2 regions of the Thalassospira sp. ABD4_177 genome follow, and region 1 is predicted to be linked to the other one. Evidence: riboswitches for the same ligand, from Rfam matches in the RefSeq annotation. Region 1 holds a riboswitch; the other holds the start of a gene.
The links. Region 1 has a riboswitch for glycine ahead of gcvT (glycine cleavage system aminomethyltransferase GcvT). Riboswitches for the same ligand answer to the same signal wherever they lie in the genome.

Region 1 (15,947 bases):
CATCTCGGTATCCTTGACGATGGCATCAAGTTCCGAGGCAGCACTGACAAGACGGTCATCCTGCGCCTTGGGATGGCGCAACGAGGCAATCTGAACCTTGGCCTTGTGGATGTGCTCGTTCATTTCCTCGATCTGGGTGCGAATCAGTTCCAGATCATCGTGATCCGGCTCGGCAGCCCCCGGACGATTGGAATGCGTCGGGTTGCTTGTCACCGGGTCCGGCAAGGCATCCATAGGGGCATCATTTGATGCTTCTGGCGCTTCGAATGCACTTTCAGCGGTCGCTGGTGCAGCACCTGATGCCATTGCCTGACGCAATTGCGAAACTTCGCCACGCAGGGCGCGGATTTCATCAAGCACCGCCTGGGACATTCCGGCGTTATCGGTCTCACTCGTCGCTGCGGGCAGGGAAACTGGCATCGGTTCGCCTGCACCCATTCCACTTTCCAGCGTCGGGTCGAAAAAGGAATCCGACCAATCTTCAACCACACCGCCGGTTCGTTCTTTAAGACGACGTTCGGCAGTGAATACTTTTTGCACGCGACGAGACATGACTGATTTCAAACCTCCGGAACGGACAGCAGTCCGACCTCTAAATCCCCAAACGCGTCTTTGATGACGTCGTTCATTACAATTCCGACAAGTATAAGGGTGCAGATTGCGACAAGTCCAATGGGTTTCAAGTCCAAGTCCTTGAAAAAGAACACCCCGGCCAGAGACCGGGGTGTTTCAAACAGCAAGGTTGCTTGGGTTATCAAGCTGTTTCAGGCTTCCAGCGCAAAACCGGCTTCCGTGCGGCTGCCGTTTCATCAAGGCGTCTGCGCGGTGTCAGATACGGTGCATTCTTGAAGAATTCCGCATCACCCGACTCGGCCTTGGCAACAAGAGCCAGAATCGCATCGCAGAATTGGTCGATCGATTCCTTGGTTTCCGTCTCGGTCGGCTCGATCAGCAACGCACCATGCACGACCAGCGGGAAATACATCGTCATCGGGTGGAACCCTTCGTCGATGATCGCCTTGGCCAGATCCAGTGTCGAAACACCGGTATCCTTCAGGAAGCTGTCATCAAACAGCGCCTCATGCATGCAATAGCCCGGGAAGGCAACGCTGAGCTTGTCTTTCAGACGGGCCAGCAGATAGTTCGCATTGAGAACCGCATCACCCGATGCCTGACGCAGGCCGTCTGCACCGTGGCTTTTCATATAGGTCAGCGCACGAATGAACATGCCCATCTGACCATGGAAGCCTTTCAGACGACCAAATGGCTGCATGCCATCGTCTTCGTCTGCGGTTTCGACCAGATGGAAACCGTCGCCCTTTTTGACGACATAGGGGATCGGGGCAAACGCGGCCAGTGCATCGGAAAAGACGACCGGTCCGGAACCCGGGCCACCACCGCCATGCGGGGTCGAGAAGGTCTTGTGCAGGTTGATATGCATCGCATCAATGCCAAGATCTGCCGGGCGTACGCGACCGACAATGGCGTTGAAGTTCGCACCATCGCAATAGAAATACCCGCCCGCTTCATGCACCAGATCGGCAATCTTGCGCACATCACGTTCAAACAGACCGCACGTGTTCGGGTTGGTCAGCATGATCCCCGCCACATCATCGCCAAGCTTGGCTTCGAATGCAGCCAGATCAACACGGCCATCCTCGGTTGCCGGGATCGAATCAACCGTAAAACCACAGGCGGCTGCCGTGGCCGGGTTGGTCCCGTGCGCAGATTCCGGCACCAGAACGCGACGACGGTTTTCACCGCGCGCATCAAGGGCCGCACGAATGGCCATCATGCCGCAAAGCTCACCCTGTGCGCCCGCTGCCGGGGACATGGAAACAGCCGGCATGCCGGTCAGAACCAGAAGCCAGTGCGCGCAACTGTTGATCAGTTCAAGCGCGCCTTGAACGGTGCTTTCGGGCTGCATCGGATGCAGATCGGCAAGACCGGGCAGACGTGCGACCTTTTCATTCAGGCGCGGGTTATGCTTCATAGTACACGAACCCAGCGGGAAGAACCCGGCATCAATGCCATAGTTCTTCTGCGACAAGCGCGTGAAATGACGCACGACCTGCGGTTCGGACAGGCCCGGAAGGCCAACGTCGCTGTCACGATCAAGACCGCCAAGACGGGTTTTCGTGCCTGCCGGTTCGGGCAGGTCAACACCGGTGCGGCCGGGCTGGCCCTGTTCAAAGATCAGCTGCTCTTCAATGACAAGGCCGCGGTTGCCGGTATGGGTTGTGAAATTCATGCCAGCGCCTCCTTCAATGCGTCCGCAAGGGCCGCGATATCCGCATCTGTGTTGGTTTCAGTCACTGCCACCAACAGGTAGTTATCCAGATCCGTTCGGTTCGGATACAGGCGCGACAGTGGCACACCCGCCAGAACACCCTTGGCAACCAGTGCCTCGACGACTTCTGACGCCGGTTTGGTCAGCTTGACCGTGAACTCGTTAAAGAAGCTGTCATTGACCACCGACGCGCCATTGACTGCGTCAATCGCATCGGCTGTCTTGCAGGCATTTTCATGGTTCAGGGTTGCCAGACGACGATAACCGTCTTCGCCCAGCAGGCTCATGTGCACCGTAAAGGCCAACGAACACAGACCGGAGTTGGTACAGATGTTCGACGTCGCCTTTTCACGACGGATATGCTGTTCACGGGTCGAAAGTGTCAGAACAAAGCCACGCTTGCCGTCCTGATCAACCGTCTCGCCACACAGACGACCGGGCATCTGACGCACCAGTTTCTGGGTGGTGGCAAACAGACCGACATACGGTCCACCATAGTTCAGCGCATTACCGATCGACTGGCCTTCACCGCAAACGATATCGGCACCAAAGCTGCCCGGTGATTTGACCGCACCAAAGGCAACCGCCTCGGTAAAGACCACGACCAGAAGCGCCCCCTTGGCATGGCAAAGATCGGCCAGTTTGGTGTGATCCTGAATGCGACCAAACACATCCGGGTACTGCACAACCACACAAGCCGTCTGATCATCGATCAGATCATCAAGCTCGTCGGCCGTCGCCTGATGTTCGGGATGCCCATCACGCCCGGCGACTTCGGTGTCGCTATACTGGCAATAGGTTTCCGTCACTTCGCGGTAATGCGGATGCAGACCACCTGACAGAACCGCTTTTTTGCGACGGGTAGCCCGGCATGCCATCAGCACCGCCTCGGCACAGGATGTCGCACCATCCCACATCGAGGCATTGGCAACATCCATCTCGGTGATCGAGGCAACCTGGGTCTGGAATTCAAACAGATACTGCAATGTACCTTGCGCGATTTCCGGCTGATAGGGCGTGTAGGCGGTCAGGAACTCACCGCGCTGGATCACGTAATCGACCGTGGCCGGAACATGGTGGCGATAGGCACCTGCCCCCAAGAAACTGGGCACGCTGGACGCCCCCATGTTTTTCCCGGCAAGGGCCAGCATATCGCGTTCGACCTGCATTTCGCCGAGGTGGGATGGCAAATCAACAGGCTTATCGAGCAACGCGCCGTCAGGCACATCACTATAAAGTTCATCAACTGATGCTGCCCCGATGGTTTCAAGCATCGCAGCGCGATCAGCGCGTGTCAGTGGGAGGTAACGCATGCTTAAAGACCTTCGACGAAGTCTTTGTAGGCTGCTTCATCCATCAGCTCATCAAGCTGGGATTCATCAGCAAGGGACATTTTAAAGAACCAGCCTTCTGATTCCGGGGCTTCGTTGACCAACGCCGGGTTGGCATCAAGCTCTTCATTGATTTCAACGATCTCGCCGTCAAGCGGAGCATAGACGTCGCTGGCCGCCTTGACCGATTCAACCACGGCTGCATCACCATCCTTGGTCAGCTTTTTGCCAACTTCCGGCAGCTCGACATAAACAATGTCACCCAGCGACTGCTGCGCGTAATCGGTGATGCCAACGGTTGCCACACCATCTGCGAACTCGATCCACTCATGTTCTTGCGAAAATTTCTTTGTCATTTCCCTTTGTCCCTCTTGATCAATTCAATGCCAATGCGGCGTCGCCGCGCTCTCAATAATTTCGGATACTCAACCGCGGAAATAGCGATGCGGTGCAAACGGAAGCTCAACCACCTCGGCCGGGCGGGCCTTGCCGCGCACCATCAGGTCGATCTTGGTTCCCGGTTCGGAAAACTCGATCGCAACATAGCCCATCGCGATCGGACCATCGACGGTCGGGCCAAACCCGCCTGACGTGATCTCGCCAATCTCTTCGCCGTCTGCATTCAAAATCTGGGTATGTTCGCGGGCCGGCGCCTTGCCTTCGGGCTTGATGCCAACACGCTTGCGGTCTGCCCCATTTTCCAGCTGCTCCAGGATTACGTCAGATCCCTTGAACCCGCCTTCGGCCCGGCGACGTTTGTTGATGATCCAGTTCAGATCGCCTTCCACCGGGGTCGTGGTGGTGTCAATGTCATTGCCATACAGGCACAGACCGGCTTCCAGACGCAGAGAATCACGCGCACCAAGGCCAATCGCCTCGACCTCGTCCTCGGCCAGCAATTTACGCGCAAGCGTTTCGGCATCCGCATTGGGCACCGAAATCTCATAACCGTCTTCACCGGTATAACCCGACCGGGTCACAAAGCACGGGATGCCTGCGATCTCGATCTCGGCAAAGCTCATGAATTTCAGATCAGCAACCACTGGCGCAAACCGTGCCAGCACCTTGGCCGCATCCGGGCCCTGCAGCGCCATCAGCGCGCGATCATCGATTTCTTCAAGGGATACACCATCACCAAGATTGGCCCGCATGTGAACAACATCGTCACCCTTGCACGCCGCATTGATCACCAGAAACAGGCTACCGCCCGCATTGGTAATCATCAGATCGTCAAGGATCGTGCCATCGTCCTGGGTAAAGGCGGAATAACGCGTGCGACCGGGTTTAAGGATGGCGATATCACCGGGCACAAGCTTTTCAAGCTCTGCCACGCGGTTTTCGCCGGTCAGGCGTACCTGCCCCATATGCGAGACATCAAACAGGCCAGCCTTTGCACGGGTATGAAGATGTTCGCCCTTCACACCAAGCGGGTATTGAACCGGCATGGCATAGCCCGCAAACGGCACCATTTTGGCGCCGAGTTCAACATGCAGGTCATAAAGGGCTGTTTTTAGCGGTTCGGTCTGTTGATCCACTCTTCCTTCTCCGGGACAATCGTTGCGAAACATAGCCGACCACTGGCCAACCACATTCCCCCTCTGTCTCGGAGCCTGAAAGAATCACAGCCAATGGCTAAACCGGTCTGCTTACATCTTCGGCGAGGTGCGTTCTGATCAAGCTGATCACAGCACCTGCTTTCCAGAGTCCCATCTCCGCGCGGTCCTGTTGCCTGAGAGTTTCCGGGGTGGTTGCTCCTTCGGCGTCCGCATATCCAAAAGGACTGCGGCCTCTCCCACGGGGATCAATTGGGTGTGTTTCTGTTATACGGGGTTCCGCGCAAACCGACCAGCCCCTATTTTCCCAAAGGGGGCTGTCGACCGGCCCGAAATACCAAAACTTCCCAATAAATCAATCAGTTCCGAAGCGGCGATTATATTCCAGCTGCTCCGCACTCAGCTGGAAACCGAGATAGATTTCATAATCCGGACCCGTCCAGACATCATCAAGCGGCACTGAAAGTGTCACCTGCTCATCGCGGATCCGCGCCATGTTCAGATTGTCGGCAAAGGCCATATTGATGTTGAACACCGACTTCTGGATGAAGTTGCCATTCGGGTCGCGAAGCGCAACGAAATACTCGAACTGCACAGTGCGATTTTGCGCCGCCGGTCCAAGCTCGGCGGTGATGATCGGGCTGATGATGACATCAAGTTCCTGGTCATCCAGATCATAGCCGCAGTCACCGATATAACCGGTAAATTCCGCCTCGACGATCACATCGGTCAGATCGCGGCCACCGCCACTGAACTCGACCAGCTTCGCCGTATCCTTTGGCAGATAGGCGGCCGGGCAAACTGGTACGGGCTGTTCTTCGAACGGGTTTCCGCCGCCGCACGCACTTAGCAATCCGCCAAGCGAGACCATACCAAATGCAAAAACGCGCCGAAGTCCGTTACCGATTGTCATCCAAGCCTCTATCAAACCAAATGTTTTCAGGCCTGTGTCTTATCCGAACGGCCCGCTCGCAGTCTATTCCCTCACGGGTGTCGGCACAACCCGCTTCAACGGGTCGCGGGAATAGAAAAGCTCAAATTTCCGGCCACAACACACGGCCCTTTTGCCGCAGAGTCATTGCACCACATGATCAGGCGGGTTATGTAACGACAATGTTTGAAAAATGCGTCGGGAACGCCCGCACGCGATTGGGAAAGCCGGACCTGTATCATGTCTGACAAAGCCAGCCTTCAGATCGTTCTCGCCAACCCGCGCGGTTTTTGCGCCGGGGTTGATCGCGCCATCGAGATCGTCGAAAAGGCGCTCGAAAAATATGGTGCGCCGGTCTATGTCCGCCACGAAATCGTCCACAACAAATTCGTGGTCAATCGCCTGCGCGACATGGGTGCGGTTTTTGTCGATGAACTTGATGCCGTTCCGGACGGGGTTCCGGTGATCTTTTCGGCCCACGGCGTACCGAAATCCGTGCCCGAGGCCGCCGAAACCCGCAAGCTTGAATATCTTGATGCGACCTGCCCGCTGGTCTCGAAAGTCCATCGTGGTGCCGAGCGTCATCATGCGGATGGCAAGCATATCCTTCTGATTGGTCATGCCGGTCATCCGGAAGTCATCGGCACCATGGGCCAGTTGCCGCCGGGCAGCATGACGCTTGTCGAAACCGAACAGGACGCCGAAACCATCGAAATTTCGGATCCGGACAATCTGGCCTTCGTGACCCAGACGACCCTGTCGCTTGATGACACGGCCAAGATCATCGAAATTCTGCAACGGCGTTTCCCGTCGATCTCGGTCCCGAAAAAAGAAGATATCTGCTACGCCACGACCAACCGTCAGCACGCGGTCAAACTGATTGCCGAAAAGGCCGATGCCATTCTGGTTCTGGGCGCGCCGAATTCCTCGAACTCCAACCGGCTGGTCGAAGTCGCCAAGCGCGAAGGCTGCATGCGATCGGTTCTGGTTGAACGCGCCAAGGATATCGACTGGTCGGAACTTGAAGGCATCAAAAGCCTTGGCATCACGGCCGGCGCATCCGCCCCGGAAGTTCTGGTCGAAGAAGTTATCGATGCCTGCCGGGAACGCTATGACGTGACGGTCGAAACCATCACGCTCACCGACGAGAACGTCACTTTCAAACTACCGCGCCAGCTTGCCAGCTAACTGCTTACTTTTAGATCAGGACGACAATAAAGCCCATGGCCGTCTATACCGATGTTTCAGACGAGGATATCGCCCGTTTCGTTGCCGAATACGATATCGGTGAAGTGGTTTCTTTCAAGGGCATAGCCGAAGGTGTCGAAAACACCAACTTCCTGCTTCAGACCAGCATCGCGCCCTTTATCCTGACGCTCTATGAAAAGCGGGTAAATCCGGATGATCTGCCGTTTTACCTTGGACTGATGGATCACCTGTCAGCCAAGGGGCTGAACTGCCCGACCCCGATCCATGGCACGGATGGCGTGGCCTTACGCACACTTTGTGATCGCCCGGCCGCCATTACATCTTTCCTGCGCGGCATGTCACCGCGCCGCATCCAGCCCCACCATTGTGCCGGTGTTGGTGCAGCCCTGGCACAGCTTCACACCGCCGGTCTCGATTTCGAGATGCACCTGCCTAATGCACTCAGTGTGTCGGGATGGCGCTCACTGTTTGAAAGCTGTCAGGAACACGCCAATGACGAAGTTCCGGGTCTTGGCGACATGATCCGCGAAGAGCTCGACTATCTCGAAGCCAACTGGCCGCATGAACTGCCCAAGGGCGTCATTCATGCCGATCTGTTTCCCGACAACGTTTTCTTCTTCCCGGGCAAGGAAGAAGTATCCGGCCTGATCGACTTCTATTTCGCGTGCAATGACCTGTTTGGCTATGACATCGCAATTTGCATGAATGCCTGGTGCTTTGAACCCGATAACAGCTTTAACGTCACCAAGGCCAAGAACCTGCTGTCGCATTACAGCAAGGTACGCCCGATCTCGGATGCCGAAAAGGCGGCCCTGCCGATTCTTGCCCGTGGTGCGAGCCTGCGCTTCCTGCTGACCCGCCTTTATGACTGGGTAAACACCCCCAAGGATGCGCTGGTCACGCCGAAAAATCCGCACGAATACATCAACAAATTGCGTTTCCACCAGCGCGTGGACAACGCAGCGGCCTATGGCCTCGATTAAGGCCACCGGCCAGGGACACAACGACATGACTTCAGGCAACGGCGGCGATAACCGCGTCGAGATTTATACGGACGGCGCATGCAGCGGCAATCCCGGCCCCGGCGGCTGGGGGGCAATCCTTCGGTTCAAGGGTGTTGAAAAGGAAATGTCGGGCGGTGATCCCGAAACCACCAACAACCGCATGGAAATGATGGCCGCGATCAGCGCGCTCGAAGCCCTTAAGCGCCCGTGTGTCATCGATATCTATACCGACAGCAGCTATGTCCGCGACGGCATCACCAAATGGATTTTCGGCTGGCAGAAACGCGGCTGGAAAACCGCTGACAAGAAGCCGGTCAAGAACGTGGAACTGTGGCAGCGCCTGCTAAAAGCCTTGGAACCTCATCAGGTTGAGTGGCACTGGGTCAAAGGCCATGCAGGTCATCCCGAAAACGAAAGATGCGATGAACTCGCACGCGAAGCCGTTCCACGGTAACGAAATTTTCGCAGATGGCAGGTAAAACTGCTTGAACCTAAAGGACTTCACACCAAAATAGACAAGCTTGCTGATCTATATCGGTTAATTATCGAATTAGCGAAATCGAACTTGAGCTTCCATCAAGGTGCGGTTTGACTTGAGAAAATATCAGGGGAGTTGGCACCCATACAAGCGTCGAGTACAGTATATTCGACTAGCCCAAAGTAGGTGCCAGGGAGAGAACGCTTGTCGCGCGGATCGTACGGGTTTTTACAACGAAAGTCTTTGAGCAGTCGGCTGCTGTTTATTGCATTGCCGCTGGTTTCACTGTTCTCATTGGCGCTTTTCGTTGTCTTTGGCTATGTCAGCTACAAAGTGCTGCGCGATGATCTGAACGGCAAAGTCGAACAGACTGCCGACATCAACGCCCGCGTTCTGGCAACCCCATTCTGGTATCTTGACGTCGACAACATCGAATCCGCGCTCAACGCCATGGCGCGCGATAGCGACATCGTTGCCGTGCAGGCGCTTGGCGCCGATGGCACCGAATTCGCCCATACCGGCGTTTCGCAATCCGAACTGGCCGATACGCTGCGCCTGTCGCGCCGTGTCTATTTCGAACGTAACAATGTCCGCCACGACGTGGGTGAACTGGTCATCTACTTTACCGATGATCGCGTGCAGGATTTGCTGTTCCGCCGCATCGCCATCGACATGATCCTGTTCGGCCTGTTGATTTCGGTCGTGGCCGCCAGCCTTCTGATTGCCAACAAACGTTCGATCAAGGAACCGCTTAACCGTCTGCTGCATTCCATCCGCATGACCAAGCACGGCCGTCTGCGCCGTCCGGTGGAATGGAACAGCTCGGACGAACTCGGTCTTCTGATCCGCGAATACAATGAAATGGTCGCCCTGCAGGGGCAGGCACAGGAAGAAGCCCAGCGTAAGCAGGCCCTGCTCGAAGCCACCCTGCACAATATCGGTCAGGGCATCTGTCTGTTCGATCAGGACCTGAACCTGATGGTCTGGAACGAACGCTATATCGAGCTGCTTAATCTGCCGCGCGATCTGGTCAAGGAAGGCACCCCGCTTTCCGATATCCTGCGCTATAACGGCGAACGCGGCGAATATGGCGATGTCAGCATCCAGGCCCTGATTTCCGACCGTGTTGCGATTGCGCGCCGTCGTGAACCCTATCGCATGGAACGTACCCGCCCGAATGGCCGTGTCATTCAGGTTGATCACAACCCGATGCCAGGCGGCGGTTACGTTGCGACCTATACCGACATTACCGAACGTAAACAGACCGAAGCCCGCATGCGCCACCTTGCGGTCCATGATGTTCTGACCAGCCTGCCGAACCGGACCCTGTTCCTCGATCGCCTGCGTCAGGCATTGCTGTCCGCCCGTCGCTTCCAGCGTGGTGTCACGGTTCTGTTTGTTGACCTTGACCGCTTCAAGGACATCAACGACCACTTCGGCCATGATGTCGGTGACTTGATGATTCAGGAAATGGGTCAGCGTCTGTCACGCATCATCCGTGATTCCGATACTGCCGCCCGTCTTGGGGGCGATGAATTCGCGATCATCCAGACCGACGTTCAAAACATCGAAGACACCATCGCCCTGGCCCAGCGCATCATTGACGAGCTGTCCCAGCCGTTCGATTGCCGTGGCATCCGCCTGCATTCGACCGCCAGTGTCGGCATCACGCTGTTCCCCGAAGACGGCGAAAACCCCGAACAGTTGGTCAAAAACGCCGATATGGCGATGTATGCCGCCAAGGCCGAAGGCCGCAACAATTATCGCTTCTTCCTGCCCTCCATGCATGAGCGGGTCAAGGAACGCAAAACCATCGAGGAAGATCTGCGCAACGCGCTCGAACAGGATCAGCTCGAACTTTACTATCAACCGAAAATCGACTGCCGCACCGAACGCGTCGTTGGCGCCGAGGCACTTGTGCGCTGGCACCATCCGGAACGCGGTCTGATCCTGCCGGGCGAATTTATTTCCGTGGCCGAGGAATGCGGTCTGATCAACCGGCTGGGTGCCTGGGTGCTTGAACGTGCCTGTAAACAGACGCAGGCCTGGCGTGAAACATCGCTTGCCGGCATGCGGATTGCCGTCAACCTGTCCCCGGCCCAATTCCAGGATGCCGAACTGGTCGACAGTGTCACAAAGATCGTCAAGGACACCGCCCTGCCCGAAGGCACGCTCGAACTTGAGATCACCGAATCCATCCTGATGAACAACCCGGAAAAAGCCGTCTCGACGCTCAAGGAACTCAAGGAACTGGGCGTTCTGATCGCGATTGATGATTTCGGCACCGGTTATTCTTCGCTGAACTATCTCAAACGCTTCCCGGTGACCTCGATCAAGATCGACCGTTCGTTTGTGAACGACATCCATGTCGATATGGATGACAAGGCAATCGTCGATGCGGTGATTGGCCTTGGCCACAGCCTCAACCTCGAAGTGGTTGCCGAGGGCGTGGAAGAAGTCGAACAGCTTGTCTATCTGCAGGAAAAGGGCTGCGACTTCATTCAGGGCTTCCTGTTTGCCAAGCCGCTGCCAGCCTCAACCTTTGAAAGCTGGGTCAACGAACGTCACGGCATCCTGCAGGAACCGGCAACGGCGAAATCCTGATCCGCGAAACTGATCCCGAAGGCAAAACGGTCGCACCCAATCTTGGCGCGACCGTTTTTTTTTATGACCTGTGTCGGTCGCGTGGTCGTCAATACAGCGTGGCGTCACCCTGATTGTCTTGTGCCCCATTTGGCGACACGACGGATTTGTCCGACGACTTTTTATCAACCAGATCGACAATCTCGGAAATGACCTTGGCCAGCTGATAATCCTTCGGGGTATAGACTGCCGAAATCCCCATCTGGCGCAGCACCAGCATATCGGCTTCGGGAATGATGCCCCCGACAACCACCGGGATATGACCAGCCCCTTGCGCGCGCAATCCATTGACCACTTCGCGAACAAGCGGCACATGCGATCCAGACAGGATCGAAAGCCCGATCACATGCGCGCCGTCTTCGATCGCATTGCGCACAAGTTCTTCGGGCGTCCAACGAATGCCTTCATACAGCACCTCGATCCCGGCTTCGCCCGCCTTGACGGCGATCTGCTCTGCCCCGTTGGAATGGCCATCCAGCCCCGGCTTGCCGACCAGCATCTTCATGCGTTCGCCAAGCTTGTCGGAAACCTGATCAACACGCTCACGCAAATCCTGAAGGTTTTCCTCTTCGCCTGTGACAATCATGGATGTGATCCCGGTCGGTGCCCGGTATTCACCGAACACATCGCGCAGTGTTTCCGACCACTCCCCCGTCGTCACCCCGGCATGGGCACAGGCAATCGAGCTTTCCATAACATTGCGCTCTTCGCTGGCAGCCGATTTCAGATCGGCCAACGCGCTATCAACTGCTTTTTGGTCGCGATCTGATCGCCAGGCTTTCAGTTTTTCGATCTGTTCCTGCTCGGCCATGTCATCGACGGTCAGGATCGATTTTTCACCCGATGTCAGCGGCGATGGTTCGGTCTCGGTAAAGGCATTCACACCAATCACCTTGGTGAGCCCACTTTCAATATCAGCCAGTCGCAGCGCGTTGGACCGCACCAGTTCCTGCTTCATATAGCCACGATCCACGGCGGCAATCGCCCCGCCCATGGCATCAATCTTGGCAAGCTCTTCACGTGCCCCTTCCTTAAGCGCTCCGACCTTGCGTTCAATCGCCGGGTTGCCATCAAACAGGTCTTCATATTCCAGAAGATCGGTTTCATAGGCCATGATCTGTTGCAGGCGCAGCGACCATTGCTGATCCCAAGGACGCGGCAGACCAAGCGCCTCGTTCCAGGCCGGCAACTGTACCGCACGGGCCCGCGCATTTTTTGACAGAACCACGGCCAGCATTTCGATCAAGATGCGATAGACATTATTTTCGGGCTGCTGCTCGGTCAGGCCCAATGAATTGACCTGAACCCCATAGCGGAACCGACGATATTTGGCATCTTCAATGCCGTAACGCGCGCGGGTGATTTCATCCCACAATTCGCAGAACGCCCGCATCTTGCAGATTTCGGTGACAAACCGAATCCCGGCATTCACAAAGAACGAAATCCGCCCGACCACCTTGGCAAAATCTTCTTCGGGCACCTGTCCCGAATCGCGCACCGCATCAAGCACCGCAATCGCCGTTGCCAGCGCATAGGCCAGTTCCTGTTCGGCCGTCGCCCCGGCTTCCTGCAAATGATACGAGCACACATTCATCGGGTTCCATTTAGGAACCTCGCGGTAGGTGAAGGCCGCCACATCGGTAATCAGCTTAAGACTGGGGGCCGGCGGAAAGATATAGGTCCCGCGCGACAGATATTCCTTGATGATGTCGTTCTGGGTTGTGCCCTGCAGGCTTGCCCGTGCCGTGCCCTGCTTTTCGGCCACCGCAATATAAAGCGACAAAAGCCACGCCGCCGGCGCATTGATCGTCATCGATGTGTTCATCTGATCAAGCGGAATGCCATCAAACAGCGTCATCATGTCGCCCAGATGCGAAACCGGCACGCCGACCTTGCCGACCTCACCACGCGCCAGAACATGATCGGAATCATATCCTGTCTGGGTCGGCAAATCGAAGGCCACCGAAAGTCCGGTCTGCCCCTTTGCCAGGTTCTGGCGATACAGCGCGTTTGATGCCTGTGCCGAGCTATGCCCGGCATAGGTGCGGATCAGCCACGGGCGATCGCGTTCCGGCTTTGCTGCATTGCGCTTGTTTTCCATAGACATCGCGACCTCTTGTATTTTTATTACCGATTTTCTTTACGATAATTACGTGAAAACGTTATTAAATTATCCACTAGACAATGTCCAAGTAATTATATAACAATTTGTGCAACGCGATAAAAGCGAAAACAAATATCGCTCCGGTTTTGCCTGCGATTAATCCGCAGAAAACTGGGATTTGCCCGGGGAAATAGAACAAATTCCGTGGCTTGGAGGATTCGTCGACCGCAACGCAGCATAGGTAATTTCATTACCCTGCAAACCGGATCGACCCCGAACAAGGAGTGAAGGCCATGAACACGTCCGCTGAAGTGCTGCCTTTCCGTGGCGGTCAGGAAGAAAAAGATCTTTATGAAATCGGCGAAATCCCGCCGCTCGGTCATGTGCCGAAAAATATGTATGCCTGGGCGATTCGCGAAGAACGTCACGGCGAACCCGATACCGCCATGCAGTGCGAAGCGCTGCCGGTCACCCAGCCTGACAGCCACGAAGTCCTCGTTCTCGTGATGGCGGCGGGCGTGAACTATAACGGCGTGTGGGCGTCGCTCGGCAAACCGATCTCGGTCTTTAACGTCCATGATTGCCCGTTCCACATTGCTGGATCGGATGCATCGGGCATCGTCTGGGCCGTGGGATCGAAGGTGACCCGCTGGAAAGTCGGCGACGAAGTTGTCATTCACTGCAACCAGGATGACGGCGACGACGAAGAATGTAATGGCGGCGATCCGATGCTGTCTCCGACCCAGCGGATCTGGGGCTATGAAACCCCCGACGGGTCATTCGCGCAGTTCACCTGCGTTCAGGCACAGCAGCTGATGCCGCGCCCCAAACATCTGACCTGGGAAGAAAGCGCGTGCTACACGCTGACCCTTGCCACAGCCTATCGCATGCTGTTTGGCCATCGCCCGCATATCCTGCGTCCGGGGCATAATGTTCTGGTCTGGGGGGCATCCGGGGGCCTTGGCTCCATGGCGATCCAGCTGATCACGACCGCCGGGGCGAATGCGATTGGTGTGATATCCGATGAAACAAAGCGCGACTTTGTCCTAGGACTGGGCGCCAAGGCCGTGATCAACCGCAAGGACTTCAATTGCTGGGGCCAGCTTCCCACCGTCAATGGCCCGGAGTTTGGCAACTATATGAAAGAAGTCCGCAAATTCGGCAAGGCGATCTGGGACATCACCGGCAAGGGCAACGACGTTGATATCGTCTTTGAACATCCGGGCGAACAGACCTTCCCGGTCTCATGTAACGTTGTTAAGCGCGGCGGCATGGTCGTGTTCTGTGCGGGTACCACCGGCTTTAACCTGACATTTGATGCGCGTTTCGTCTGGATGCGTCAAAAACGTATTCAGGGCAGCCACTTTGCCAACCTCAAACAGGCGGCACAGGCCAACACCCTGATGGTTGAACGCCGGATTGATCCCAGCATGTCCGAAGTCTTCGCCTGGGAAGACATCCCGCGTGCACACATGAAGATGATGCGCAACGAACACAAGCCCGGCAACATGGCCGTTCTGGTTCAGGCCAAACGCCCGGGCATGCGCACCCTTGAAGAAGCAGTCGAAGGTTAGGGTCTGGACACACACCAATGGTTAAAATGGCGCCAGAACAAGCAAGATATGTAAGGAAATCGCCGCTGCGCGGGGCTTCACCCCGGGCAAGGCGGTTGACGCTGCAGATCGCAGTTTGTTCTGACGTCCTTCGGATCGGACGGATCAGCACGGCATATTGCGTCGTTTCACTTTGCAAGGCAGCGAGCCTTGCTGCAGCGAAACTCCTGATATCCGCACAGATCCGTCTCGACCATTTCAATCATTGGAGTGAGTTCAGACCCTTAACCCCACATCAGGCCCCGGATTCTCCCAAGTCGTTTGGGGCCTGACCTTCGACTGATTGTTGGCACCCTGTGCGCATTCTCGCCCGATTTGCGCCGGGGTGCCACCACCCTCTGAACTTTGTAAACCATCCGCGCAATCGCCCCACAGGATTGCACAACGAGGACCCGATCCGAGGACCTGAATAATGACTGACAATGCCCTTTTACCTGACCTCGAACGTTTGTGCGATGACGCGCTTTCTGCACTCAGCCCCGTCTATGATGCGGCTGAATATGCCCTGCGCACCGCTGTCACGGTCGATGGCCGGGTCAATGCCGACGCCTTTGATGAAAACCAGTTTGCCGCACATGGCTTTGCCTGGTTCACCACCTATGTCACGGCCCTGGGGCAAATGAAGGCATGGGCAAGCAGGCTTAAGGATCAGGACAAGTTCGGAACACTCGAACATCTGATCCTGCAATCGGCCTTTGGGGAGTATCTCGCCCAGATCATCGGCGGCATTCCGATGTCACAAGGCGAGATCATCCGTCTTTCGACCCTTGGTGTCGCGGATAACCTGATTG
Region 2 (15,947 bases), on a different contig from region 1:
GTCCTGAACGCCGCGTGCGATTTCTTCTTGCAGTTCACGCTCTGTGCCCGGAACCGTCATCGTTGATTCAGGTCCGCCGGTATGGAAAAGCCGCCAGCCGGTTTCAGGATCCAGGATAGGGATCATCGCCACGGCGGTTGCGCCAAATGGTGACAGGAAAAGCGTAATGATCAGCATTTTTGACAGCCAGCTGCGCCGTGATTTCGGGCGCTTTGGCAGTCGTTTGAACTGGACTTCTATCGGCAGTTCGTCAAAGGGCAGGTCATCAAGATTGACGTCATCTTCATCTTCGTCGGCGTCAGTCATCCCCTCGCCAAGGTCTTCGGCCAGATCATCGGCCATTTCCCCGTCGATGTCGCCGTTCTTCTTTTTTCGGAACGGCAAGGAATTTAGGATTTTCCTGAACACGAACAGTCAGTCTCTCACGATGCCGGGCCCACCCTTATCCATTCGGACGTGGGCCAAACAGGGAAATACCCCGGATCATGTCAAGCGCACGTGATAGCTGATAGTCATCAATCGCCAGCTGCTCGGCCTCGTCACGGCGGGAATTTGCATCCTGTTCCGCATCGGTGATGCCTTCGTCCTCGTTGCGAAGCGCCCCGCTAAGGGATGCTTCCGAGCGACGGGTATCGGCCTCGATGCTTTCGACACGTGCCTGCGGAACGATGATGTCCGGCACGATGCCCACTTCCTGAATTGATTTGCCTGACGGCGTGTAATAGCGCGCCGTGGTCAGGCGAAGGGCGACGTTGCCCGGCATTGGCAGGATGGTTTGAACCGATCCCTTGCCAAAGCTGCGCGTGCCCATGATGACCGCACGGCGGTGATCCTGAAGGGCGCCTGCGACAATTTCGGATGCCGAGGCAGAGCCGTCATTGATCAGAACCACGATTGGCAGACCTTCGCTAAGGTCACCATTACGCGCGTTGTAGCGTTCGGTATTCTGGGTGTCTCGCGGGCGGGTCGAGACGATCTCGCCCTTATCAAGGAAGGCGTCGGATACCGAAATCGCCTGATCAAGAAGGCCGCCCGGATTGTTGCGCAAGTCAATCACCAAGCCCTTGATTTCCGGGCCGATTTCTTCGCGCATGTCGCCAATGGCGCGCTGCAGGCCGCTAAAGGTCTGTTCGTTGAATTTGGTGATGCGGATATAGCCAACATCATCCTTGGGTTCGGCGCGCACCGACTGGATCTTGATCACGGCCCGGGTCAGGGTAACGTCAAACGGGGTTTGTTCGCCCTTGCGAATGATGGTCAGGACAATGTCGGTATTGACCTTGCCGCGCATCATCTCGACCGCATCATTAAGCGTCATGCCACGAATGGCGGTGCCGTCGATGTGGGTGATGAAATCGCCCGGCTGAAGGCCGGCCTTTTCGGCGGGCGTGTCATAGATCGGTGCGATGACTTTGACAAAGCCGTCTTCCATCGTGACTTCGATGCCAAGGCCGCCAAATTCACCGCGGGTATCGACCTGCATTTCCTCGAAATTATCCATATTGAGATAGGAGGAATGCGGATCAAGCGATGTCAGCATGCCGTTGATGGCGGCTTCGATCAGTTGTTTGTCATCGACGTCTTCGACATATTTGCCTTTGACCTGTTCGAACACGTCGCCGAACAGATTAAGCAGGCGATAGGTCTCCGCCGAGGAGGTTGAAGATTGCGCCAAAACTGGCGACGCAAGGCCGAAAGTCATGCCGGTCGCGAGTGCGAGTACTGCCAATCGTGAGGTTTTCATCCACTTACCTTGCCGTTTTTCGAGGCCAGCCATGGAAGCGGATTGATTGCTTCCCCGTCCTGGCGCATCTCCAGATATAGTTTTGGCGAAGTTTCACCCATAATACCAACAGGTTCGCCCGCCAACAGATATTGTCCTACCACACTGTCGAGCCGATCAAAACCGGCGATAAGGCTATGGTATCCTTCGCCGTGTTCGATAATCAAGAGGCGGCCGTACCCGCGGAAGGGACCGGCAAAGACAACTTTGCCGTCAAAAGGTGAGACGACCTGCGCATTTGCGCGGGTGCTGATCTCAATTCCCTTGGATCGGTTGACGGTCAAACCATCCGGACCACGCGATTTTTCACCAAAAAGTGTAACCACTTTACCACTGGCAGGCATCCTGAGGTTGCCTTGCGCCAGGGTAATTGAACTGCCAACGGCAAATTCTTCTTCGTCATTGCCATCGCTGCCGCTGCTCGGAGCATTGCTTGCTGGCTCAGTCTTGCTCTCGGGCGGCGGAGGTGGCGTGCTTTTCGCAATCGTTGTTGCGCCCAGCATATCGGTATCCGGTTCGGTACTTGCAGTCGCGCGCATTTCAGGACGTGCGCGCGGCATCGGCAGGCCTTCGGCACGGTTTTGCAGATTGCGCAAAAGCTCGCCCAGTGATTTGGCCTCATCGGCGAGCAGGCTGACCGCCTTGGCGGCTTCTTCGGCTTCGGCCTCTGTCTGGGCGCGCAGGCGGCGCTTTTCATCCAGCAGGGCAGCAAGGGATGTACGTTCCTGCTGCAATTCATCGGTCGCACTGGCGACATCACTTCGCCGTTCCCGGATGTCTTCACGCAGTGTTGCGATTTCCGTCAGTTCCTTGCGCAGATCACGTGCATGTTGCTCGACCCCGGGCAAGGCGGCCTTGAGCAACACGGCAGAGCGCAGGGTATCCTGCGGTGATGTCGGCAGGGCAATCACGGCTTCAGGCGGGGTGGTCGACAGGCGCTGCAGAGCCATCAGGATGCGGGCATATTGCCCGGCCTTGTCCTCAAGGCTGGTGGCGGCAGTTTTTTCGCGCGCTTCAAGCGTTTCGAGCTGATCTTCGAGATCGGTCAGCGTGGTTTCAAGGCGCTGGGTACGCCTGGCAACTGAAATCGCTTCGGACTGAAGGGCTTGTTCCTCGGTCCAGAGTTCACGCGATTTGCGCGACAGGAATTCTTCCTGTTTTTGCTGTTCGGAAAGCTGGCTTTCGAGTTGATCAAGCTGCTGATCAACCTTTTGCAGCGATTGGGCAAAAGAAGGCGCTGCCCCGTTCGCCATGCACAGCACAAGTGCAGTCATAGCGAACGGGGCGATCTTCGAGACTGATTTAGCTCGCAAGAAGCGCGTCATTCTGTTTCAGGCCCTTCAGCAAGGGTTTGCCGGTCATCTCGGCCGGTTGTGGCACGCCCAGCAATTGCAGCAAGGTCGGTGCGACATCGGCCAAACGGCCATCTTCCAATGTTACCCCTTCCGGAGCGTTAACAAGGATGGTCGGAACGAGATTAAGCGTATGTGCCGTATGCGGTTCGCCGGTTTCGGGATCGACCATCACTTCGCAATTGCCATGATCGGCGGTGACAAAGGCAACGCCGCCGACCGATTTGATCGCGTCAATCACCTTGCCAAGGCAGGTATCAACCGCCTCGGCCGCCTTCATGGCGGCTTCAAGAATGCCGCTATGGCCGACCATGTCCGGGTTGGCGAAGTTCAAAATGATGGTGTCGTATTTTTCCGCCTTGATGGCCGCGACCAGTTTTTCGGTCACTTCGGGGGCGGACATTTCCGGCTGCAGGTCATAAGTCGCGACTTTGGGGGATGCGACCAGAATGCGGTCCTCGCCCTCAAATACCTGTTCTTCGCCGCCGTTAAAGAAGAACGACACGTGCGGGTATTTTTCGGTTTCGGCGATGCGAAGCTGCTTCATGCCGGCCTTGGAAACCACTTCGCCAAAGATGTTTGGCAGGGTCTGCGGCGGATAGATCGCATCCATGTATTTTGCATGTTCGGACGAATATTCGACCATCCCGGCCTGCACGGCGAAGTTTACCGGCGTGCCGCGATCAAAGCCGTCAAAGTCCGGCGCACAGAGGGCGGCGAGAATTTCACGCGCCCGGTCGGCGCGGAAATTGGTCATCAAAAGACCGTCGCCATCCTGCATGCCGGCATAATCGCCAATCACGGTCGGCAGAACGAATTCGTCGGTGGTGTCAGAGCCATAGGCATTGGCAATTGCGGCCTCGGCACTTTCAGCCGTGCGGCCGTCGGCATAGTTCGTGCCCTGAACCATGGTGAAATAGGCCTGGCTGACACGTTCCCAGCGATTGTCGCGGTCCATCGCATAATAGCGGCCCGTAACCGTCGCGATTTCAATATTGGCATCGCCTATCAGGGTGCGGAATTTCTCAAGAAACTTGGCGGTACTTTTCGGCGGTGTGTCACGGCCATCAAGATAGGCGTGGATTTTCACCGGCACGCCCGCACCGGCGATGATTTTGGCAAGGGCTGCCATATGCGCCTGATGGGAATGCACCCCGCCTTCGGACAGAAGACCGGCAATGTGGCAAACGCCCTTGGAATCGGACAGCTTGGCGATGATCTTTTTGACGGTCTCGGTTTCGGCGATGGTGCCGGTTATGACCGCCTCGTCAATTTTGGGCAGTTCCTGCATGACGACGCGGCCAGCACCGAGGTTCATGTGACCGACTTCCGAGTTGCCCATCTGACCTTCGGGCAGACCGACATCCAGACCGCAGGCCTTGAGGAACCCGGTCGGATTGTTGGCGTAAAGGTCATCCCAGACAGGCGTGTTGGCAAGCGCAACAGCGTTGTTCTTGCTTTCTTCGCGATAACCCCAGCCGTCCAGAATGCACAGCACCACAGGGCGCGGGCGCTTTACGGAATTCTTGTCAGTCACGTTCATAACCCCCCAGATAAAGGAAAAGGCTGAATGTCCCGTAAATATGGTGACTTAGGGGATATTTCGCCATCAATCCCGTCACGCGGGCAGGGTGGGTCTACCTTCGCGCACAACAGGTACATGAATTACACGGGCAATTTAGCACGATTACCGGTGCTTAACAGCATCCACCGCAGAAAATTTTGCAGATGCAAACCAGTTCTTTTGACAGTGTCTAAAGACGCAGATAGTGTTCAATCTGACGGTGAACCTCTGAGGTGGCAGAAATGCCATTTCGCACCGTGACGGGAGAGTTCGGATATCACGCGATTTGCATGATGTGCGGCGCCGAAGGAGCAATGCCTCATAAACACTCTCAGGCAGATGGACCGTCACGGATAGAGGCTCTGGAGAGAGAAATCAAAAAGCGTCAGGGAGAAGGCGCGAGATGGTTTCCACCGAAGGATGAACGCCAGTTATCCGGTCTTGATCGGACGATGGCGGATAATCTCAGGTCAAGGGACAGAGGGGGCAAAAACACCGGTTCGTAAACAGCGCGAAAACAAGCGCTTTATTGAGCCGTGAAGGAGGCCCTTGATGACAAATCCCGCAACCGATCCCTCTTCGGGATCGCAAGACAATTCCCAACATGACGTCAACCTGTCGGTTGTCGACCTTTACACCATTGGCATCGGCCCATCGAGTTCGCATACGGTTGGCCCGATGCGCGCGGGATATCGTTTCTGCCTTGAGCTGGAAGCACGCAATCTTTTGCAAAATACCGGCAGTGTCGTGGTGGATTTGTATGGCTCGCTTGCCCTGACCGGCAAGGGGCACGCTACCGATACCGCCGTCATCATGGGGCTGAATGGCAAACGCCCGCGCAACATTGATCCCGATGATATCGTGCCAACCGTCACGGCGATTGATGAAACCAGCCTGTTGCAGCTTTACGGGCAGTATCCGGTGGCCTTTAACCGCGATACCAATCTGGTGTTTCATTTCACCGAAACCCTGCCGCAGCATCCCAACGGCATGCGCATTACCGCCTTTGACCGCGATGGTGTAAAAATCCACACTCAGGAATATTTCTCGGTCGGGGGTGGCTTTATCGTATCGAGCGACGACCACGGTGCGGAATATTCCGGCGATAACATCACCCTGCCATTTCCGTTCTCCTCGGCCGATGAGCTGATGGAAATCTGCAAGCGAGAAGGTCGCTCGATTGCGGAAATCATGATGGAGAATGAGCAAAGCTGGCGCAGCCCGGAAGAAACCATCGCCTTTGTCGATCGTGTCCATGATGCGATGATGAGCTGCATTGATCGCGGCGTTCGCACCGATGGCATTCTGCCAGGCGGACTGAACGTCAAGCGCCGGGCATCAAACCTTTATAAGGAACTGACCGAAAAGCCCGAAGCGGGCCTGCGTGATCCACTCACCGTGATTGACTGGGTCAATCTTTATGCGCTTGCGGTCAATGAAGAAAACGCTGCTGGCGGGCGGGTTGTCACCGCGCCGACCAATGGTGCTGCGGGCGTTATTCCGGCGGTTCTGCGCTATTACGAAAAGTTTGGTGCCAACGCCAATCAGCACAATATCCGTGAGTTCCTTCTGACCGCGGCGGCCATCGGGTCGATCTATAAAAAGCGTGCCTCGATCTCGGCCGCTGAAGTTGGTTGTCAGGGGGAGGTCGGGGTGGCCTGTTCGATGGCGGCTGGCGCACTATGTGCGGTTCTAGGTGGCACGCCCGAACAGGTTGAAAACGCCGCCGAGATCGGCATGGAGCATAACCTTGGCCTGACATGCGATCCGATTGGCGGGCTTGTGCAGGTGCCGTGCATCGAGCGCAACACCATGGGCGCGGTCAAGGCGATCAATGCCGCACGTCTGGCATTGCGCGGTGACGGACAGCATACCGTGTCGCTCGACAAGGTGATCGAAACCATGCGTCAGACGGGACTCGACATGCAAAGCAAGTACAAGGAAACCAGTCAGGGCGGCCTTGCGGTCAATGTCAACGTGGTTGAGTGCTAAACCCAATTCTTAAGAATAGGGCAGAAAACCGGGCTTTTTCGCATGTGTCATGGAAATGACCCGGTTTGCTGCGATTGTTTCTTGCGACTTGTGGTTGGTGTTTTGCTATGATTTGCCGATTAAAAATAGGGGCAAAGACCCCAATATCGGTTGGACATAGACATGAGCAAAAAACTGTTCCGCATTTATATCGCGGTCAGTCTGGATGGCTTCATTGCGCGCGCCAATGGTGCGGTGGACTGGTTGGGCGAATACGACCCGGCCGAATTCGGCTTTGATGACTTTCTGGACTCCGTTGGCACGCTGATCATCGGGCGAAACACCTTTGATCAGGTGATGGAATTTGGCGACTGGCCCTATGAGGCCCGTCGCACAATCGTACTGACATCGCGCGATCTGCCCCGGGACCGGCCCGCCAATACAGAGGCCTATGGTGGCAGCATCATCGAACTGGTCGATCAACTGCGCGACCGCCGGACCGGCGATGGCGACATCTGGGTCGTTGGCGGCGGCAGTGTGGTGACACAGTTCCTGTTTGGTGGCTTTGCCGATCAGCTTGATATCTTCACGATCCCGGAAGTGCTGGGCTCGGGCATTTCATTGTTCGGTCAGGATGCCGGGGGACTCAAGCCCCGCCTGCTGGCATCCGAGCGATACAATTCCGGCGTCGTGCGCAGCCAGTACGGTTTGGCATAGGGTGTTTCGTTTGACTAGGCACGGAGCTTGGGCGTTTTCAGAGAGTAGCTAGGTCTAATAGTGCTTCTTCGAAGACGCCTTTACTCTTGCATGTGATCCCATCGGCTCCAGCACCCTGCTCTTGCGTGGAAAAGGATACTTGAGAGCTATTCATTTCCTGATGGTAAGCGGTGACCCCGGTTATCTTCACTTGAATGTTCAACACATAGCTAGCATTAGCCCGCATGAGAGTCTGAGACGAATTCAGTGGGGCAATATAAATGTTTGCTCGTCCTTCAAGGCTAGTTTGCCTTACTCGATCTACTATGTGATTTGTGCCTTCGACGCCAAGCCAATGACTGGAGCTACCCGCAACAGGATAGGTAAACGTTTGGGTTCCGCGAGCAGGGTGCTTGGACGTAATCGTTGTAGTGCCGCATTCGACATATTTTGTCGGGTCATTGGCTGAAAACGAGACGTTGATAATCCTACTCTCTTTAGAGATGTTATTGATTACGAAGAAACTTTGGGAGAGTTCTTTTACATATTCATCCCACACAGCTTCGAAGTCTGCTTCTATCGTGATCTCGTTTGTGCCTAACGAACTGGAAAGGTCCGGTGGGGAATAGTTTACCTGACTTCCAGCACACCCCGAAATCACCAGAACTGTCGACAAAGCTAACCAAAGGCGTACCGAAATCCGGCGGAACATTGCAACCCCCAAGTGTTATTTCTTCTGAGAAGAATATTACTTTGAGATCGCATTGAAAGTTCTCTTAAGGGTAGCTGCTTAAATCTCTTCAAGTGCCTCAAGCGATTCCGGCAGGATCTGACCGCCATCGACGACGATTTGCTGGCCGGTGATATAGGCCGCTTCATCGGATGCAAAGAACAGAGCGGCATTGGCGATATCCTCGACACTGCCCAGACGTTTGAGCGGGATCGAGTTCGCCATGGAATCAAGATATTCCTGACCAAGATCTGCCAACCCTTCTGTCATGATATTGCCAGGCATGACGGCATTGATCGTTGTGTTATAGCGTGACAATTCCATGGCCGCCGTCTTGATAAAGCCAAGCTGGCCGGCCTTTGATGCGCCGTAATGCGACCAGCCCGGATAGCCCGTGACCGGCCCGGTGATCGAGGATGTTATCACCACGCGGCCCTTGCCGGTTTTTTCGAAATAGGGGATGCAGGCCTTGACGCACAGGAAGCTGCTTTTGAGGTTGGTCGACATCACCTGATCCCAATCATCGGCGGTCATATCAACCATCTTGATTTGCGGGAAAATGCCGGCATTGGCGCACAGGATATCAATCCTGCCAAAGGTCTTTGCGGTGTATTCGGCAAGCGCGCTTACCTGATCGAAATCCGACACATCACACAGGAACTTGTCAGCGGTGCACCCGGCGGCCTTGATTTCATCGACGGTGGCTGCCGCGTCCTTTTCGGTGCGGGCGGCAATCATGACCTTTGCCCCCTTGCTGGCAAATACCATGGCAATGCCCTTGCCAATGCCCTTTGAGCCACCGGTGACGATGACGCTTTTGCCGGAAATCGAAGTCAGCATGGTCGATCCTTTCGTGAAGTCATTAGGCAATGCGCCTGCGCCAGATGCGTATTGTGCTGCGGATTGCCGGTTCTCTGATTGTGCGCTGCGTTATGTTTCCTTGATGATTGGGCGAAATATTCCATGATGCAACAAAAAATGTTGCAAGTTACACATTTTGTGCCGCATTATTCACAAAATGGCACGGAAGCAGCCCTGAAACGGCGTGATAACCCGTTTTGCGCGGTCACGATAAAGCGACAGGAGGCATCGGTTGGGCGGCATTTACGATGACAACATGATTGATGTTCTGAAAAAGGGCGCGGTATCGGTCCTGCCCGGTTGGGGCATGGGCGCCAATACCGATGTGTCGCTTCTGACCGTTTCGGAGAACGCGACTTTTCTCGCGACCGATTCTGATAGTGGCGCAAAGCTGATTTTGCGGGTGCATCGGCCGGGTTATCACACGCGGGCGGAAATCGAATCAGAGCTGGCCTGGATCAATGCCCTGCGTGCCAGCGATATCGTCGATACCCCCAAGCCGCGCCTGCGCAGTGACGGATCATTGGTCGCCGAATTTGATCAGGACGGGGTCAGTCGCCATGTGGTTGCCTTTGATTTCATGAGCGGTGAGGAACCCTCTGCTGATGAAGCATTGGTCGATGGCTTTTTCAAGTTGGGTGCGATCAGTGCACGTCTGCATGGACATGCGCGGCAATGGACGCGTTCGGTCAATTTCGTGCGCAAAAGCTGGACGTTTGACACAACGCTTGGCGCCAACCCGCATTGGGGGGATTGGCGCGCGGCCCCCGGTCTTGATGATGACGGCTTGGCCGTGCTTGAACGGCTTTGTGTGCATCTTGATCAGAAACTGGCCGCCTTTGGCATGGGCAATGATCGCTATGGCCTGATCCATGCTGATTTGCGTTTGGCGAACCTTCTGGTCGATGGTGATCGGCTGGGCGTGATTGATTTCGATGATTGCGGCTTTGGCTGGTTTGGCTATGACTTTGCCGCTGCAATCAGCTTTATTGAGCTCGATCCGATTGTCCCGGCCCTGAAAGAAGCATGGATTGAAGGGTACCGAACTGTCGCGCCGTTTTCGGCTGCTGACGCGGCAATGCTGGATAGTTTTGTGATGCTGCGGCGTTTGCTTTTGACCGCATGGATCGCAAGTCATCCGGAAACACCGACGGCGCAAGAGATGGGCACGGACTTTACTGCCGGAACCCTGCAAATGGCGCAGGATTATCTCACCGCCGAGAGTGCGAAATGAAACCTGCGCGCCCCATCCTTGATATGAATGCCTATGATGGCAAAACGTCCATCGGTCCCCCACCGACCGGTGATGACCTGTTGTCGCGTCGGACCCGGAATTTCGGGGCGGCATCGGTTTTGTTTTATCGTGATCCGATTGAAATGGTGTCGGGGTCTGGCTGTTGGATGACGGCGGCAGATGGTACGAGCTATCTTGATTTTTATAACAACGTTCCCTCGGTCGGGCATTGCCATCCACGCGTGGTTGCAGCCATGGCCGATCAGGCCGCCAAGCTTAATATCAACAGCCGTTATCTGCATCAGACGACCGAGGAATATCTTGATCGGCTCAAGGCGACATTCCCCGATTACCTTGAAAATATTGTCCTGACCTGCAGTGGCAGCGAGGCCAATGACCTTGCGCTGCGCATTGCCGGGCGGGCAACAGGGGCGCGCGGCATCATCGTGACCGAGTCCGCCTATCACGGTAATACGAGTGCAGTGACAGAGATTTCGCCATCGGCACTCAAGCGCGGCAATCTGCCTGATCATGTCGTTGCCGTTCCGGCACCGGGCAAGCTGATCTATGGCGATGATGTCGCCGCCGGCTTTGCCGATGAAGTTCACAAGGCCGCACTGGTTTTGCAGGATCGCGGCCATGGTGTTGCGGCCCTGATCGCAGACAGCATTTTTTCAAGTGACGGTGTCTTTTCAAATCCGCGCGGGTTCTTGCGGCTGGCGGTGGCGGTGGTTCATCGTTGCGGCGGGATTTTTATCGCCGATGAAGTCCAGCCGGGCTTTGCGCGGACCGGGGATGCGTTTTGGGGCTTTGATCGCCACGATGTCGAACCCGATATCGTCAGCATGGGCAAGCCTATGGGCAATGGGTTCCCGATGGCTGGTATTGCCGTGCGCCCGGAACTGCTAAGCGCATTTTGCGAGGATGTCGGATATTTCAATACCTTTGCTGCAAGCCCGGTGGCATCGGCAACGGGCTTGGCGGTTTTGAATGTCATCTTTGATGAAAACCTTCAAAGCAATGCAGCACTTTGTGGCAAGTCACTGCGCGAAGGGTTGATGCATCTGGCCGATATTGATGGTCGCATCAGTGATGTGCGTGGGGCCGGGTTGTTCCTGGGTGTCGATCTGTCCCCTGATGGTGATTCGGCCAAGCCCAGCGGGCAGCTGGTTGGTGATGTGATCAATGCCATGCGCGAACATCGCGTTCTGATCGGGGCGGCCGGGAAATATGGTCAGACGTTGAAAATCCGCCCGCCACTGTGCCTGAAATCGTCAGAGGTTGATTTCTTTATCGAGGCGCTGGCGAAGTCGTTGCGGGCCTGCCGCTAGGAAAGCGCAACCGGACTGAATTCGGGTGTTAGCTGCTGGCGGCGGCCTTGATCGTGCAGCCGCTGGCACGGATGGTTTCGCCCAGCACGCCCATCGGATGTTCATCCGTGACCAGAACGTCAACCGACGTCCAGTCGCAATAGCGTGCCGGGAAGGCCTGATTGAATTTGGTGTGATCTGCAACGATCATGCTGCGGGTCGCGCGTTCCATCATGACGGAATAAACATCAGCCGCCTCGATCAACGCATCACTGGCCCCGTCGCCATCAAGACCACTGGCGCCCAGAATGGCCCATTCCACCCGATAGTTTTCCAAAAAACGGACGGTCTGTGCACCATGCATCGCGCCTTCCTGGGCGTGGTAAACACCCGGCGCCATGATCACCCGGATGGTTGGGTTGATGGCAAGAACCGTGGCAACCCCGAATGAATGGGTGATTACGGTCAGATCGTTCATGGTGACGGCAAGGCGTTTGGCGACATGCACCGTGGTTGCCCCGGACCCGATCATGATGTGGCGCGCACCGGCCAGAACCGGGACGGATTGTTTGGCGATGCTTTCGCGTTCAGTAATGTGAAGCTGATGGCGTTCATTCAGGCCCGGCTCGCTGGCCTGACGGCGGACCGCCCCGCCATAGGTGCGGTTGATCAAGCCTTGCGACGTCAGTTCGTCAAAGTCGCGCCGAATGGTTTCATTCGACACATTGAGACGTTCCGCCAGATCCGCGATCCGAAGGGACGGTTCGTGATCCAGTTCGCCAAGAATGCGTTGTTGTCGAAGGGTTTTCTTGTTTGACGCCATGGCGCAATGATAGTGCCCGCACCCTCATCACGCCAGCCGTTTTGCACAAGGTATTTAGTCGGTCGAAATCCCGAACTTCCGGCAATGGGCGTGGTAGCTGCTGGCAAGTTCGTCCGCCCCGATCAGATTGCCGGCCTCATCCTTGTAGGTCAGGTGATGTTCAATCGGCTGACCTTGCCAAAGCTTCTCGATCTCGGCCCGTTTTGATGTCTTGCGGAATTCGGCGATGAAGTCATTGATCGCACAAAGCAACGGATAGGATGCCGGTTCGGCCGCGACCGCCGCGACATAGAAGAACGGGTGCGGCAGGATCGGTTTGGGCAGGACTTCAAGCTTGCCATGCCATGGGCTTTGCGGGTTTTTCGACGCCCAATAAAACACCGGGTGGTCCCCGGCAAAGGCATCAATTGCCCCGTCGGCAACCGCATCATGCACGCGCGAAATATCGCCATAGGCAATCATGTTGGAAAGCTTGGCAATGCCACCGGGCTTGTTTTCATTATCGGCCCAGCGCAGGCCGACATCTTCAAGCACGGCAAGGGCAGCCGGGTCGTTGACCGTGCCCAGGACCTTGCCTTCAAGATCGGCAATCGTGCTGATCGATGTGTTGTCCGGGCGACGGATCAGCGAGAAGTTCAGATAGGTGTAAGTATCCGAGAACGCCACACCCTTATAGAAATCACTTGGCGGCAGGGCGCACCAGACAACATCGGCGGGCGGCTGACCGGCCTTTTTGCCGACAAACAGAAGTTCGGTCAAAAGGTCCCACGGATGTTCAATGAATTCACATTCAACGCCGATGGATTTGGCAAATGCCACTGCATAATCGATATCGATGCCGTGCAACGGCCCGCCTTTTTGCGGGCGGAAGGATGCGCCGACCAGTGCCGGATCAATCGCAATGCGGATATTGCCGCGCGCCTTGATGTCGGCCAAACGGTCATAGGCCGGGTCTTCGGGAATGTGGTTGGCCGCCAAGAAGCGCGAAAGTTTGGTTGAGACGTTTGCAGGATCGGTAGTGCAATCAGACAGCTTGCCGATTTCGCCCGACGCCCAGCTGACCTTGCTGCGTGTGCGGGCCGATGAATCCTTGCTGGCATCAAGCAGTTCAAACACGACCTGATTATGCCCGCTGATATGTTCAAGCCGACCGGACATCTGGGCAAAGCGATCTTTCAGATCCCCAAGGGCCTCTTCGATTTCGCCACCCAGGCTATCAAGGTCATTGCCGATATTGCCCATGCTTTCGCGCAGGGACTTGGTGACATCGGAAAGATCGATCAGGTCGACGGCCTCATTGGTGCGCTGCATGGTGCTTTGCGCCAGGTTGCCGACTTCCTTGGCAACCACGGCAAAGCCACGGCCATGATCACCGGCACGCGCCGCCTCAATCGTGGCGTTAAGCGCCAAAAGCTTGATGCCCTTGCCGATATCTTCAATCGCGCTCAGCACCTTTGCGGCCCCTTCGGCCTTGGTTTCAAGATCCTGACTGATCTTTTCAAGGTCACCGCGGATGGCATCGGTTTTCGACGACACGGTTGCGCGGGTGCTTTCTTGCACGTCGTTGGCCGTGGCCGTGCTTTCTTCGATTTCGCGGCGGGTTTCTTCAAGACCGGTGCGCAAGTTGTTGGAGCGCACATCAATCTCGCGCATCAGGCTGTCCTGGGTTTCGCCGGCGGTATTGGCGAATTCCAGCAGGTTTTCGATGTAATCAAGGGCAGTGGAAATGCCACGCATCAACGCATCAAGTTTATCGGCTTGCGGTGTGGGCGCAACTGACTCCATTTCGGGGATGTCTGATGATTGTTGCGGCGCGTCCTGATCGACTTCGTCCGCACGCGGAGCCATGATGGTTTCGTCCATTTTTCAAAGCCTCACCGCTGCCACTGAATTGTGTGAATTTTTATTTCTTATAAGGAAACTTTATCGCCCGGTGGAAATTGTTGCAAGGCAACATATTGTGAAAGTTGATAAAAGCACCTGTGACGCCTTGAAGTTGCGATGTTTTTCAAATGCCGCTCCGCGATCCGTGCCCGCAAAACGGCATTTGATGTTGCGTTGCAAAGTCTAGGCGTCGGCAATGCCGAACTTGCGGCAATGGGCGTGATACAGGGTCGCCAGTTCATCGGCGCCAATAAGGTTTCCGGCCTCGTCCTTGTAGGTGAGGTGATGTTGCAATGCCCGACCCTGCCATAGTTTTTCGATCTCGGCCCGCTCATTTGAACCCCAGAATTCGCCAATGAATTCGTTGATTGCACACAGCAATTTCCACGATGCTGGCTCGGCTGCAACAGCAGCGGTATAGTAATAAGGCAGTGGCAGGATGTTGCCCGGCAGGACTTCGATCCGGCCATGCCACGGGCTTTCCGGGTTATTGGCAGCCCAGTGGAAAATCGGCTGATCAACCGCAAAGGCATCCACCGCCCCATTGGCTAAGGCATCATGCAGGCGGGTCTGGTCGCTATAGGCAATCAGGTTGGACAGCTTGGCAATGCCGCCCGGCTTGTTTTCATTATCCGCCCAGCGCAGTCCCTGTTCTTCAAGAACCTGAAACGCCACCGGGTCATTGATGATGCCCAAAACCTTGCCATTCAAATCCGAAAGACGATTGATCTCGGTATTTCCTGCACGTCGACACAGTGCGAAGTTCAGATAGGTGTAGGTATCGGAATAGGCGACACCTTTATAGAAGTCGCTGGGTGGCAGGGCGCTCCAGACCACATCGGCGGTTGGCGCACCGGGTTTTGCGCCAACGAACAAAAGCTCGGTCAGCAAATCCCATGGATGTTCGACAAATTCACACTCAACCCCCAGCCATTTGGCCAGCGCGCGTGCGTAATCGGCATCAAGGCCGCGCAACGGATCATTTGGCTTCAGGCGGAATGACAGGCCGACAAAGGCCGGTTCGATGGCAATACGGATTTTGCCGCGCGCCTTGATATCGGCCAACCGGTCATAGGTCGGATCGTCATGCAGGTGATGTTTATCAAGAAACCGGCTGAGGTTTGTTTGTGCCGTGCTCGCATCGCCCAGGCTTGCGCCCAGTGCCTTGGTGTCTTCATGTGCCCAGGTCACCTTGCTGCGTGTCCGCGCCGAGGCATCCTTGCTGCCCGCGAGCAGTTCGAACACCACCTGGTTATGTTCGGAAATATCGGCCAAGCGGCCGGACATGTTGGTAAAGCGTTCCTGAAGGGTGGTCAGCGACCCTTCGATTTCATTGCCGAGACTATCAAGATCACTGCCGATATTGGCCATGCTTTCGCGAAGGGCCTTGGTCACGTCAGACAGATCAATCAGGTCGACCGCTTCGTGGGTGCGCTGCATGGTGCTTTGCGCAAGGTTGCCGACTTCCTTGGCGACCACGGCAAATCCGCGGCCATGATCACCGGCGCGGGCGGCTTCAATCGCGGCATTGAGCGCCAAAAGCTTGATGCCCTTGCCGATATCTTCAATCGCGCTCAGAACCTTGTTGGCCCCTTCGGCCTTGGTTTCAAGTTCGGCACTGATGCGTTCAAGGTCGGCGCGGATGGCTTCGGTCTTTTCGGCCACGGTGGCACGGGTAGAGTCCTGCACATCGCGGGCGACACTGGTGCTGTTGTCGATCTCGCGCCCGGTATCATCAA

Region 2: linked by a shared signal. The riboswitch ahead of ACXAF0_RS04740 (L-serine ammonia-lyase) and the one ahead of gcvT (glycine cleavage system aminomethyltransferase GcvT) in region 1 are both predicted to bind glycine.

What each region holds. Positions count from the first base shown of each region.
Region 1 is NZ_JBSWWO010000003.1:83,753-99,699, reverse strand. It holds gene ACXAF0_RS16415 (protein phosphatase CheZ) at 1-552, opposite strand, end outside; gene gcvPB (aminomethyl-transferring glycine dehydrogenase subunit GcvPB) at 755-2,251, opposite strand; gene gcvPA (aminomethyl-transferring glycine dehydrogenase subunit GcvPA) at 2,248-3,603, opposite strand; gene gcvH (glycine cleavage system protein GcvH) at 3,606-3,977, opposite strand; gene gcvT (glycine cleavage system aminomethyltransferase GcvT) at 4,047-5,156, opposite strand; glycine riboswitch at 5,218-5,325, opposite strand; glycine riboswitch at 5,329-5,426, opposite strand; gene ACXAF0_RS16390 (hypothetical protein) at 5,530-6,087, opposite strand; gene ispH (4-hydroxy-3-methylbut-2-enyl diphosphate reductase) at 6,346-7,293, shown strand; gene ACXAF0_RS16380 (homoserine kinase) at 7,329-8,297, shown strand; gene rnhA (ribonuclease HI) at 8,323-8,772, shown strand; gene ACXAF0_RS16370 (putative bifunctional diguanylate cyclase/phosphodiesterase) at 9,040-11,400, shown strand; gene ACXAF0_RS16365 (methylmalonyl-CoA mutase family protein) at 11,489-13,546, opposite strand; gene ccrA (crotonyl-CoA carboxylase/reductase) at 13,837-15,117, shown strand; gene ACXAF0_RS16355 (acyl-CoA dehydrogenase family protein) at 15,569-15,947, shown strand, end outside.
Region 2 is NZ_JBSWWO010000001.1:1,024,001-1,039,947, forward strand. It holds gene ACXAF0_RS04720 (divergent polysaccharide deacetylase family protein) at 1-384, opposite strand, end outside; gene ACXAF0_RS04725 (S41 family peptidase) at 443-1,744, opposite strand; gene ACXAF0_RS04730 (murein hydrolase activator EnvC family protein) at 1,741-3,057, opposite strand; gene gpmI (2,3-bisphosphoglycerate-independent phosphoglycerate mutase) at 3,086-4,678, opposite strand; glycine riboswitch at 4,951-5,056, shown strand; glycine riboswitch at 5,060-5,182, shown strand; gene ACXAF0_RS04740 (L-serine ammonia-lyase) at 5,252-6,691, shown strand; gene ACXAF0_RS04745 (dihydrofolate reductase family protein) at 6,854-7,387, shown strand; gene ACXAF0_RS04750 (hypothetical protein) at 7,425-8,078, opposite strand; gene fabG (3-oxoacyl-ACP reductase FabG) at 8,157-8,936, opposite strand; gene ACXAF0_RS04760 (phosphotransferase enzyme family protein) at 9,190-10,191, shown strand; gene ACXAF0_RS04765 (aspartate aminotransferase family protein) at 10,188-11,522, shown strand; gene ACXAF0_RS04770 (DeoR/GlpR family DNA-binding transcription regulator) at 11,551-12,324, opposite strand; gene ACXAF0_RS04775 (methyl-accepting chemotaxis protein) at 12,379-14,187, opposite strand; gene ACXAF0_RS04780 (methyl-accepting chemotaxis protein) at 14,392-15,947, opposite strand, start outside.